3 regions of the Ureibacillus sp. FSL K6-3587 genome follow, and region 1 is predicted to be linked to each of the others. Evidence: riboswitches for the same ligand, from Rfam matches in the RefSeq annotation. Region 1 holds a riboswitch; each other region holds the start of a gene.
What was found. Region 1 has a riboswitch for thiamine pyrophosphate ahead of thiT (energy-coupled thiamine transporter ThiT). Riboswitches for the same ligand answer to the same signal wherever they lie in the genome.

Region 1 (3,280 bases):
GAAATTGCAGATGCTTTCTCCAAATACCATGAAACAAAGTCACATATTCAAAAGTTGGAAGATGAATACAAAAAGGCCAATGAAGCATATGGGAGAATTCATGAACTATATGCGAAGGAAGAAGAAAAATGGTTGAATAACCAAGCGGCGATTCTTGCTGCAAGCCTTAAGCCTGGCATGCCTTGCCCGGTTTGCGGCAGCACGGAGCATCACATCCAACATAAAGAGACGACGGAAATTGTAGAGCAGGATGAATTGAAAAAACTGAGAGCGGCTTTGGAAAAAGCGCAGCAACATAAATTTGCTGTACAAGGTCAATTGGAATCAAAGCGCCAACAATTGAGTGAAATCGAAGAAACTTTCATTGCCTTGAATGCGCCGATGGTTGAAGAATCGCATTTTATCAATCAATTGCAGACCATTCATAACAAGGTAAAAGAAGTGGAAAAACAAAAAGAAGTACTCTCCTCCGGCAGAAAACGGCTAAAAAGGCTGCAGGAAGAAAAAGAACAGGTTGGGAAGCTTCAAAAGGAAAGTGCGCAAAGATACAATGAAGTACATGAAAAATATACGAAGGAAAAAACAATACTTGAGCAGCAAAAAAAATCCATTCCTGAAGAATTGAAGGATCTTTCACAATTGAAAGCTGCATTGCAAGAAGCCAGCCGTCTAAAAGGGCAGTTAAAAGAATCCTGGGAGCGGGCGCAAATGGCATACCAGGAAGCGGGTAAACAAACCGCGGCGGTGGAAGAGGCATTTAAACAAACAATGGAACAAGTCGGACATATACAAAGAAAAGTTCAAAGGGTGAAAGAAGAGTTTCTTTCCGCCCTTAAGGAAGCGAACTTTGCTTCAACGGAAGAATTTTTGCAGGCCCGGCTTTCGCCGCAAAAAATGGAATCATTGCAAAAGCAATATGACGATTATTCGAAAGAGCTTCATTCATTGGAAATGCAAGTGAGGGAAGGGGAAGAAAAGCTGAAAGGCAAAGAAAAGATGGACTTGACCGAAGCGGAAAACGAGTTGGGAGAGCTTCAGTCCAATTATGAAAAAGCCCTGGATGCTTTAAATCATTCCAAAGCTTGCGAAAAGCATTGCATTGACTTTGCGGAAAAGCTCGAAGGAATCGCAAACGATATTTTCCGGATGGAGGAAAAATCCAATCAAATCATCGAGCTTTACAATTTGCTCCGCGGCCAAAACAGCAAAAAAATATCCTTTGAACGCTATGTGCAAATGGGCTATTTGGAGCTCATTACCGAAGCAAGCAACCTGCGCCTGAAAAACTTATCAAACGGCCAATATTATTTGCAAGTTTCCGACAGGGTTGAATCATACGGAAGAGCGAGCGGTTTAGGGTTGGATGTCTATGACACGTATACAGGACAAGCGAGGGATGTAAAAACATTATCCGGAGGGGAAAAATTCAATGCATCTTTAAGCCTGGCATTGGGTATGGCGGATGTGATCCAAAGCTATCAAGGAAATGTCAATATTGAAACAATGTTCATTGATGAAGGATTCGGCTCCCTTGATGAAGAATCCTTAATGAAAGCAATCGACACGCTCATTGAACTTCAAAAATCCGGCCGGATGATCGGAGTCATTTCCCATGTGGAGGAATTAAAATCGGCAATGCCAGCTGTGTTGCAAGTGGAAAAACAAAAAGAAGGATACAGCAAAACAACAATTCTATTAAAATAAACCATGAAGTTGAAATATTTATAGAATTTGATAAAATGGCATTGTTCCCAACAGAATATTTTAGGTGTACCACAAGGGGTGCTGATGAAGTCAGCTGAGAGTGTGCCGTATGCACTAACCCTTCGAACCTGTAAGTTAGTACTTGCGTAGGGATGTGGGATAGAAACCGAAACAAATGCGTCTCGGATCTGTCCGGACGCTTTTTCTTTTCTATCCTTCTCTCGCGTTTTAATAACGAAGAGAAAGGAGTATGCGGAATGAGAAATCAAAAACTGTTATGGATGATTGAAATTGCCATTTTTGCGGCTATCGGTTATGTGTTGGACCAATTAAAATTTTCGATTTGGGCCCAGGGCGGATCCATCAGTTTAGTGATGCTGCCAATTATTTTGATTGCGATTCGTTGGGGACTATCTGCAGGGCTTGTTACGGGTTTGCTGATAGGGCTGTTGAACATGACGATTAATCCGTTTATCGTCCATTGGGCGCAAGCAATCCTGGATTATATCTTTGCTTTCACGTTTGTGGGATTTGCCGCAATTGTTCGGAAACCGGTGTTGGCCGGCGTATTGCAAAATAACAAAAAGAAAATTGCATTATATGTTGTGATCGGTACGGTTGTCGGAGGATTGTTGCGCTTTATTTGCCATACAATTGCCGGAGCGATTTTCTTCAAAGAATACGCAGGCGATCAAAATGCCTGGATTTATTCCATCGTATATAACGGTTCCTATATGCTTCCTGCCATCATCATAACGGCTATTGTGGCGGCATTCATTTTTACAGCAAGCCCAAGACTCATAAAAAAAGAAAATGAATAACGGTTACATGCCGATTTGAAAAGCGTTCTGAACAATAAAAAAAGCGGATTGAGAACACCGGAAGGTTCCCAATCCGTTTTTCTTTGCCGTCCGTTTATCGAATTTTCCCTACAATCCATTTTCCAAATGGGAGATAGGAGATGGTTTTGGAAACAATAATCGATACAAGAACCGCAAAAATGATCATTCCCAAAACGGCCAAATAGCCATTGGGTAGAAATCCCACGAAATACTTGGCCGTCAATGAGAGAACATTCCAATGGATCAGATAAATCATGAATGCATATTTGCTTATGATGCGAATGATTCTATAAGATGGAATGAGTTGTCCATAAGCCAAAACCGCATTTGTCATTCCGACGACAAACGGAACCAAATCCATTCTGCGGGAATGGATTTCCACCATTCCAAACTTATAACCATACCAAATATATAGCGCGGATAGAGCCGTAAATAGTAAAGTGAATATACGATATTTTATTAACAACGGTTGAATTTTTTCGTAATTTGAACCAATGAAATATGCCATTGCAAAATATATGTACCAACCCGTTCCATAAAGTTTTTCATACATGTGGTTTTCCTGGAAGAAAGGATAGGGCGTCCCAAAAAGCCGATGCTGCAAAAAATAAATGATGATGCATATTGGCAACACGACAAAGGATGGCCATTTCCATTTGACCATCATCCAAAACAGCAAATATAACTGAAAAATGACCAATACAAACCAGCCGACAAATTCTCCATAAATCACA
Region 2 (3,280 bases), 1.1 Mb from region 1:
GACAAAATCAAAGTGAATTCCGAATTGCTGTTCCAATATTATAACAGCATCGGCGCACCCGAATACAAACAAATTCTTGATTTGCTGGATGAATAGCAGTTTTTGGACGCCATTTTCAATGAAAATGGTGTTTTTTTTTTTACCAATAAAACAACCTTGCTTGCGGCAACTCGACAAGCAAGGTTGTTAACTGGCTCGTATGTTTAATGTAGACAAATGTATGACCTCTCTTTTCTGCGATCTGTAATGGTTATAGAATATATTCGCGATTTTCTTATGCATTTGCTTGTTCTTTCGTTTTTCGTGCATGTTCGTTGAATTGATCCAATTGTTCTTGGGATAGATGCTCAACGAAAATTGAAAAATTGATTGGTTCCAGACCGAATTGTTCACATTTGGAAACGTAATATTCATAGCCTTCTTGATAAGTAGTCATAAAAAACACTCCTTTTTGATTTGTACTATAACAGTTGTTGTTTGATGATTCTAATATAGTACAGTTTTATTTTGCTGTCAACAAAAAGTTGAAAGACTTGTCTAAATTTTTAAACAAGTCTTTTTAATCTTAAATGAGGCTTTTTACCACTTTCGCGATCGTTGCTCCATCGGCTTTTCCTGCAAGGAGCGGTTTTGCGATTTTCATCGCCTCCCCCATATTCATTCCTTTTGAAATGCCTGCTTCTGTTAAAACATTGGCAATTTCCTCTTCAGATAATTGTTTTGGCAAGAAACTTTGCAAAATTTCCAGTTTGCGGTTTTCCTTTTCGATTAAATCTTCCCGGCCTGCTTGCTTTGCTCCTTCAAGGGCTTGATGGGTCTGTTTCACTTCACGATTGACAACCGCAATTTCTTCTTCATGGGAAAGTTCGGAACCTTTTTCTTTTTCCGCTTGATCCAAGGCGGATTTTAATAATGTAAGAACTCCTTTTGCAACGGCATCCTTTTCTTTCATCGCCTGTTTCAGTTGTTCGAAAACGGCTTGTTTCATCATATGATCATTATTCTCCTTTCATGGGATTTTATGAATATTATTATAATAAATTTTCTTTTCGCCATGAATGAAAAAGTGCTTTTTAATCCAGGATTCAAAACTGCAACAAACAAGGATGGATAATAGAATGCGGCAGGAAAATCGTCGAACGCCGCCTGCATTTCTCTGGTTTAAACAGATCTGTTTTTATTTGATTACCAAAAGCGAATTTTCCATTTTTAAATATAAAACTTCCTATCCCCTGTACAAATACGATCTTTCAAGCTATACTTAGAGCGACAAAATTAAAATCATGATTGAAACCACAGGGGGAGCTTTGTGCTGAGAGTGAACAACTTTTCGTTGTTCTGACCCTTCGAACCTGTAAGATAATGCTTGCGCAGGGATTGTGGGATTTTGGATATATGTTGAATGGTGGACGAGGAGTTCTCCATACATATTCTCCCCCTTGAGGTTTCCATTTTGTGGAGGGGAGAATTTTTTTATGAAAAAAATTAAATTGCAGGCTCTCATTGAAGCGGCGTTTTTTGCGGCATTCGCTTTAATTTTGGATTTGTTGCCATCGATCCAATTGGGGCCCTGGATGTCGGTTTCCTGTGCCATGTTGCCTGTCTTCATTTTAGCTTTCCGTTGGGGATTCACTGTCAGCGTGATTTCCGGGTTTATTTGGGGGTTGTTGCAAGTGGCCACGGGGGATGCCTATATATTTTGCCGGATTATTGTATAAACAGATACAAATCGCCTTTTTTGCAGAGAAGAAGAAAGCAAAAGGATTGATTTTGGCTGTATTGGCCGTCTTCCTGGGAAGTATCGCCCGGTATTTTTGGCATTTTCTTGCGGGTGTCGTTTTCTGGGCGGAATATGCGCCGGAAGGAATGTCCCCAGTGATCTATTCGTTGGTCGTAAATGGTGCAACGATGATTGGCGCGGCCATTTTCTGCTCGATTTTGATCGTACTTCTCCTTTCAGCCGCACCCCGGTTGATTCAGCGAAAAGGATTTGACATTGAAACGAATAAAACAACCACATCCTAATAGGATGTTTCATTTTGCGATCGGGCTGTCTGAAAAACGGGTTAACCGCTTTTTCGGACGAGGCTGGGACATAACTAATAAAGTGAACGAGCTGCAAAAAGATTTTTTGTAATAAATTGATTGGAGTGACGGGGCGAGTGCTCCTGTCGCGCACGCTTAGTCGCAAAGCAAAAGCTTTCCTGCGACGAGCCCTCTCGAGACCCCGCAGGAGCGAAGGATTGAGCTCCGAGGAGGCTCGAGTCGGGCCCGCGGAAAGCGTCCCCGGAACGGAAATCAATTTTCTTCAATTATCAAAAAAACACCATTTTCTCCCGGGAGAAAATGGTGTTTTTTATCTTTTGTCCCAACCTCTCTTTCACTAAAATATTTTGATAAAAAATAATAAATAGATGCCTTTTTTTCTCTCCCAAACCTAATTTCACTCGATTAAACCTATAAACAAAGGATGTTTAAACTTCAAAAATTTATCTTTAATATGAATTATCAAAATATTTATAGTTGATAAAATATTATTTTTATATATAATTTACTATATTAATATACAATATTTCCACTATTAAAACAGTTCTAACAGAAAGGGTTTTGCAACGATGAAAGATTTCTTCAGTAAATTATTAACGGGAATGAGTTTAGGGATTGTGGTTTGTTTGATCCCTAATGCTCTTGTCGGAGAAATATTAAAATTGATTATTCCACATGCAGGGCCCCTTGAAACGTTCTTGACCGCCGTTTTGAACGCCTCTGTACTTGTGATGAGCTTACTGCCGGTGATTATGGGGGTTCTGATTGGAATCCAATTCAAACTGAATCCGGTTCAAATGTGTTCCATCGGACTTGCAGCTTTTATCGGCAGCGGTGTAACGACAATGGATGAAAATGGGGTCATTACGATGGCGGGGATTGGAACGGTCATCAATATCGGGATTACGGCAGCCCTTGCCACATTATTCGTAAAATTCTTAGATGTGAAATTGAAGGATTGGACATTGTTATTGATGCCGGCCCTTACCATTTTCATTCCCGGTTTAATCGGTTTGGCCATTTTGCCTTACGTCCGTGATGCAAGTTTGGCCATCGGGGAAGGCATTATCTACTTAACAAATTTACAACCTGTGTTCATGGGTATGTTAATCGCAATGGTGTTCTCCATTCTGATTCTCTCACCGATTTCAACGATCGGTGTTGCTACCGCCATTATGATTTCAGGGTCGCAGCGGGAGCGGCAAACCTCGGTGTGGCGGCTTCAGGTGTCGGC
Region 3 (3,280 bases), 1.2 Mb from region 1:
GGAAACACCGATAATTTTATTTTGAAACTTTTCCCGAATTTCTTGGATCGGTGTATCGTCTTGTCCCACATGAACACCATCGGCATCAATTTTTAACGCAAGTTCCACATCATCGTTAATGATAAAAGGCACCTGATACTGTTTGCATAAGGATTGGCATTCCCTGGCAAATTGTTCAAGCTCCCCACCGGTTAACGGTTGTTTCCCTTTTTCCCTCAGTTGAAAAAAAGTAATTCCCGCTTGCAATGCATCTTTCAATACTTCAAGGGGATGTTCGCTCTTGCAATTTTCCGTTCCCATAATGAAATAAACCGCCAACTCTTTTCTATTCAATGATTTCCACCTCCGCTTCATATCCCAACCGATGGGCAAAGTGATTCGTCGGTCCATGGCCATGGCCGATATTGAGCGGATTTTCGATTGCCCCTTGGACAAATTTTTTCGCTTCAATAATGGCTTCCTTCAAAGACAGCCCTCTTCCCAAATGGGCGGTAATGGCTGCAGAAAAAGTGCATCCTGTCCCATGGGTATGTTTCGTATTGATTCTTTTTGATCTCATTTTGAATGAAGACCCGTCTTTGAAAAACACCGTATCAACTGCGGATGGCCCGTCCAAATGCCCCCCTTTCATGACGACGCAATCAACTCCAAGCTGCAAAATCTTCTCCGCCGCTTCCCGGATCTCTTCCGCAGTTTGAATGTTCATGCCGGTGATGGTTTCCGCTTCCGGGATGTTTGGGGTGACAATGTTCGCAATCGGCAGCAATTCCTTTTTCATGGCCCGCACGGCATCTTCTTGCAGCAACGCTTGTCCGCCCTTCGCAATCATAACCGGATCGACAACGATTTGAACTTCTTGATCCCTCAAGCTTTTCGCGATTCTTTGAATAATATCCGCAGAAAACAACATTCCCGTTTTCAAGGCTTTTACATCAAAATCTTCGAAAACCGCCTTCATTTGAAGTTCGACAAAATCAGGAGTTGTTGGATAAATCCCTTCCACACCCAACGTATTTTGGGCCGTCAATGCCGTAATGACGGATGTGCCAAAAACCTTCAGCTCCTGGAATGTTTTCAAATCCGCCTGAATGCCGGCGCCTCCACCGCTGTCCGAGCCTGCAATCGTCATAACGATATTCATTATAATTCACCTCTTGAAATTTGATGTAGACCGTTTATGATTTCCACTTGGAATGAACCAAGGTATTTTTCTTTCGAAGCAAATTCGGCCACTTTTTTATAATCGGCCAACACGTTCCGGATATTTTCGAGTCTGTCCCCTTCCAAACATAATGCTCCCGCGCAAATGGCGCTCAATAAACAGCCCGTCCCCGTCACCTGCGTCATCCACTCATGGCCGCCGCTGACAAAAAGAATCCATTCCCCATCCGTTACTACATCTTCTTTTCCTGAAACCGCAACCATTGTTCCAAATTTCTTGGCCGTATCCTTTGCCACAAGGACAATATCCATCTCCCCTTCTCCGCTGTCCACACCTTTTGCCTGCCAATCGATTCCGGCGATTGCAGCCAATTCACCGGCATTGCAACGGATTAAATCAAACTTGATTTCTCTCAACAGATTTTCAGACACCTCTTTACGATATTTCGTGGCACCTGCCCCCACCGGATCCAATACAACCGGAATATTCAATTCATTCGCTTTTTTTCCGGCTAAAAACATGGCTTCCACTGAATTTTTATTCAATGTGCCAATATTGATTAACAATGCATCGGCAATCGATGTCATATCTTCAACATCCAATGGCTCATCCGACATGACAGGTGAAACGCCAATGGCAAGCAAGCCGTTTGCTGTAAAATTTGTCACCACGGTATTGGTAATGCAATGGATCAATGGATTCTTTTGTCTGATTTTGTATAAGCTCATTTGTTTTCTCCTTTCAATCCGGATTAATCTTTTGAAACTTAAAAATGCTCTTTTGCACGGCGCAAAAGAGCATTGAAAAGACTGCAAGTATCTTCAATTGCTCCCTACGGCAGTGCTAACTGCATCAGGTTCAAAGGGTTAGGTGTTTTCACCTTCTCAGGCACTCGGCCACCCCTGCAATTTCCAAAATTCCCTATGTAATTAAAAAGCTCTCCAGTAATTGGAGAGCAAAAAATTCACAATATCCATCTATGAATTCATGGATTGCTCCCTACGGCAGTACTGGCTGCATCCGGTTCAAAGGGTTAGGTGTTTTCACCTTCTCAGGCACTCGGCCACCCCTGCAAAAAAACATAATAATTCAGTTGTTTCCTACATTATACCATATGGATTTTTCAATTTTACATGATTTTATAAAACTAACAAACTTGGTTATTTCGATTCATTTATTCATTGCAGTTCGATTTTCCCGTCTATTTCGATATCATCCAAAGCTTGGTTTGCCAACCGGTCCGCTTCTTCATTTTCTTTTCGGGAAACCGGTTCAAATTCGGGTTTGATGCCAAGCCGGTTCAAATATTCATCAATTCGATCCGCCCAATTCATCAACTCTTTTTCATAAACCGGCCATTCACCGCTCATTTGATTGATCACCACTTGCGAATCGCCGATAAATCGGACCGTTTGGTGATGGACGCCAAGAGACTCCAATTCTTGGACAGAAAAATGAAGCGCTGCGTATTCCGCTTCATTATTGGAAGAAAGACCATCCAAAGTCAAATTTTTCCGCAACCGATATTTCTTTCCGTTTTGCTCAAAATAAATGACACAACCCAACCCGGATATGCGGCTTTCAAGATTAAATCCGCCATCAAAATAAACCGTCACATTCGAAGGTTCCGTTTCCATCTCTTTTATATATTTTTTTATTTCTTTCAATGTCCAAGTCGAATCATGTTCATCCAAAAAAAGAATGTTTTTTGTTCTTCCGGTTTTCATCAGCTCTTCCGCGACGGAAAGTGCGTGCGCTGGAGGCATTTCTTCCGAACGAAAAACCGTTTCCACACCCTTGTGGTGATACGTCCATTCGATTGTGATTTTCAAAAAGACCCCTCCCTTTTCCCTATTTTCTACAATAGTATTTTCAATTGGACGACAAAGATACGAAATATCCTTTCCCCGCCTTTATATGTTCACCAACGAGTTATTGACATTCTTCGACTTAGATATAAAATGAAAGTAGGAATTTGTATATAATTGTAACCCTTTTTCTATATTTATAGGAAATTTCGTTTATTTTTTTTTACAAGATATTAGGAGATGATATTTTGGCTAATGAAATGGAAAAAAAGAGATTGGGATGGTTTAAAAATCCTTTATCGAATCAGAG

Region 2: linked by a shared signal. The riboswitch ahead of thiT (energy-coupled thiamine transporter ThiT) and the one ahead of thiT (energy-coupled thiamine transporter ThiT) in region 1 are both predicted to bind thiamine pyrophosphate.
Region 3: linked by a shared signal. The riboswitch ahead of thiM (hydroxyethylthiazole kinase) and the one ahead of thiT (energy-coupled thiamine transporter ThiT) in region 1 are both predicted to bind thiamine pyrophosphate.

What each region holds. Positions count from the first base shown of each region.
Region 1 covers NZ_CP151969.1:1,864,407-1,867,686, forward strand. Annotated here, with positions in the region: gene NSS77_RS09130 (SMC family ATPase) at 1-1,704, shown strand, start outside; TPP riboswitch at 1,769-1,874, shown strand; gene thiT (energy-coupled thiamine transporter ThiT) at 1,962-2,525, shown strand; gene NSS77_RS09140 (acyltransferase family protein) at 2,620-3,280, opposite strand, start outside.
Region 2 covers NZ_CP151969.1:2,949,523-2,952,802, reverse strand. Annotated here, with positions in the region: gene NSS77_RS14560 (nucleoside-diphosphate sugar epimerase) at 1-96, shown strand, start outside; gene NSS77_RS14555 (transcriptional regulator) at 275-436, opposite strand; gene NSS77_RS14550 (GatB/YqeY domain-containing protein) at 566-991, opposite strand; TPP riboswitch at 1,289-1,395, shown strand; partial or broken gene thiT (energy-coupled thiamine transporter ThiT) at 1,476-2,025, shown strand; partial or broken gene NSS77_RS14540 (PTS sugar transporter subunit IIC) at 2,616-3,280, shown strand, end outside.
Region 3 covers NZ_CP151969.1:3,049,765-3,053,044, forward strand. Annotated here, with positions in the region: gene thiE (thiamine phosphate synthase) at 1-333, opposite strand, end outside; gene thiD (bifunctional hydroxymethylpyrimidine kinase/phosphomethylpyrimidine kinase) at 326-1,141, opposite strand; gene thiM (hydroxyethylthiazole kinase) at 1,141-1,890, opposite strand; TPP riboswitch at 1,975-2,076, opposite strand; TPP riboswitch at 2,142-2,243, opposite strand; gene NSS77_RS15015 (reverse transcriptase-like protein) at 2,341-2,994, opposite strand; gene NSS77_RS15020 (hypothetical protein) at 3,219-3,280, shown strand, end outside.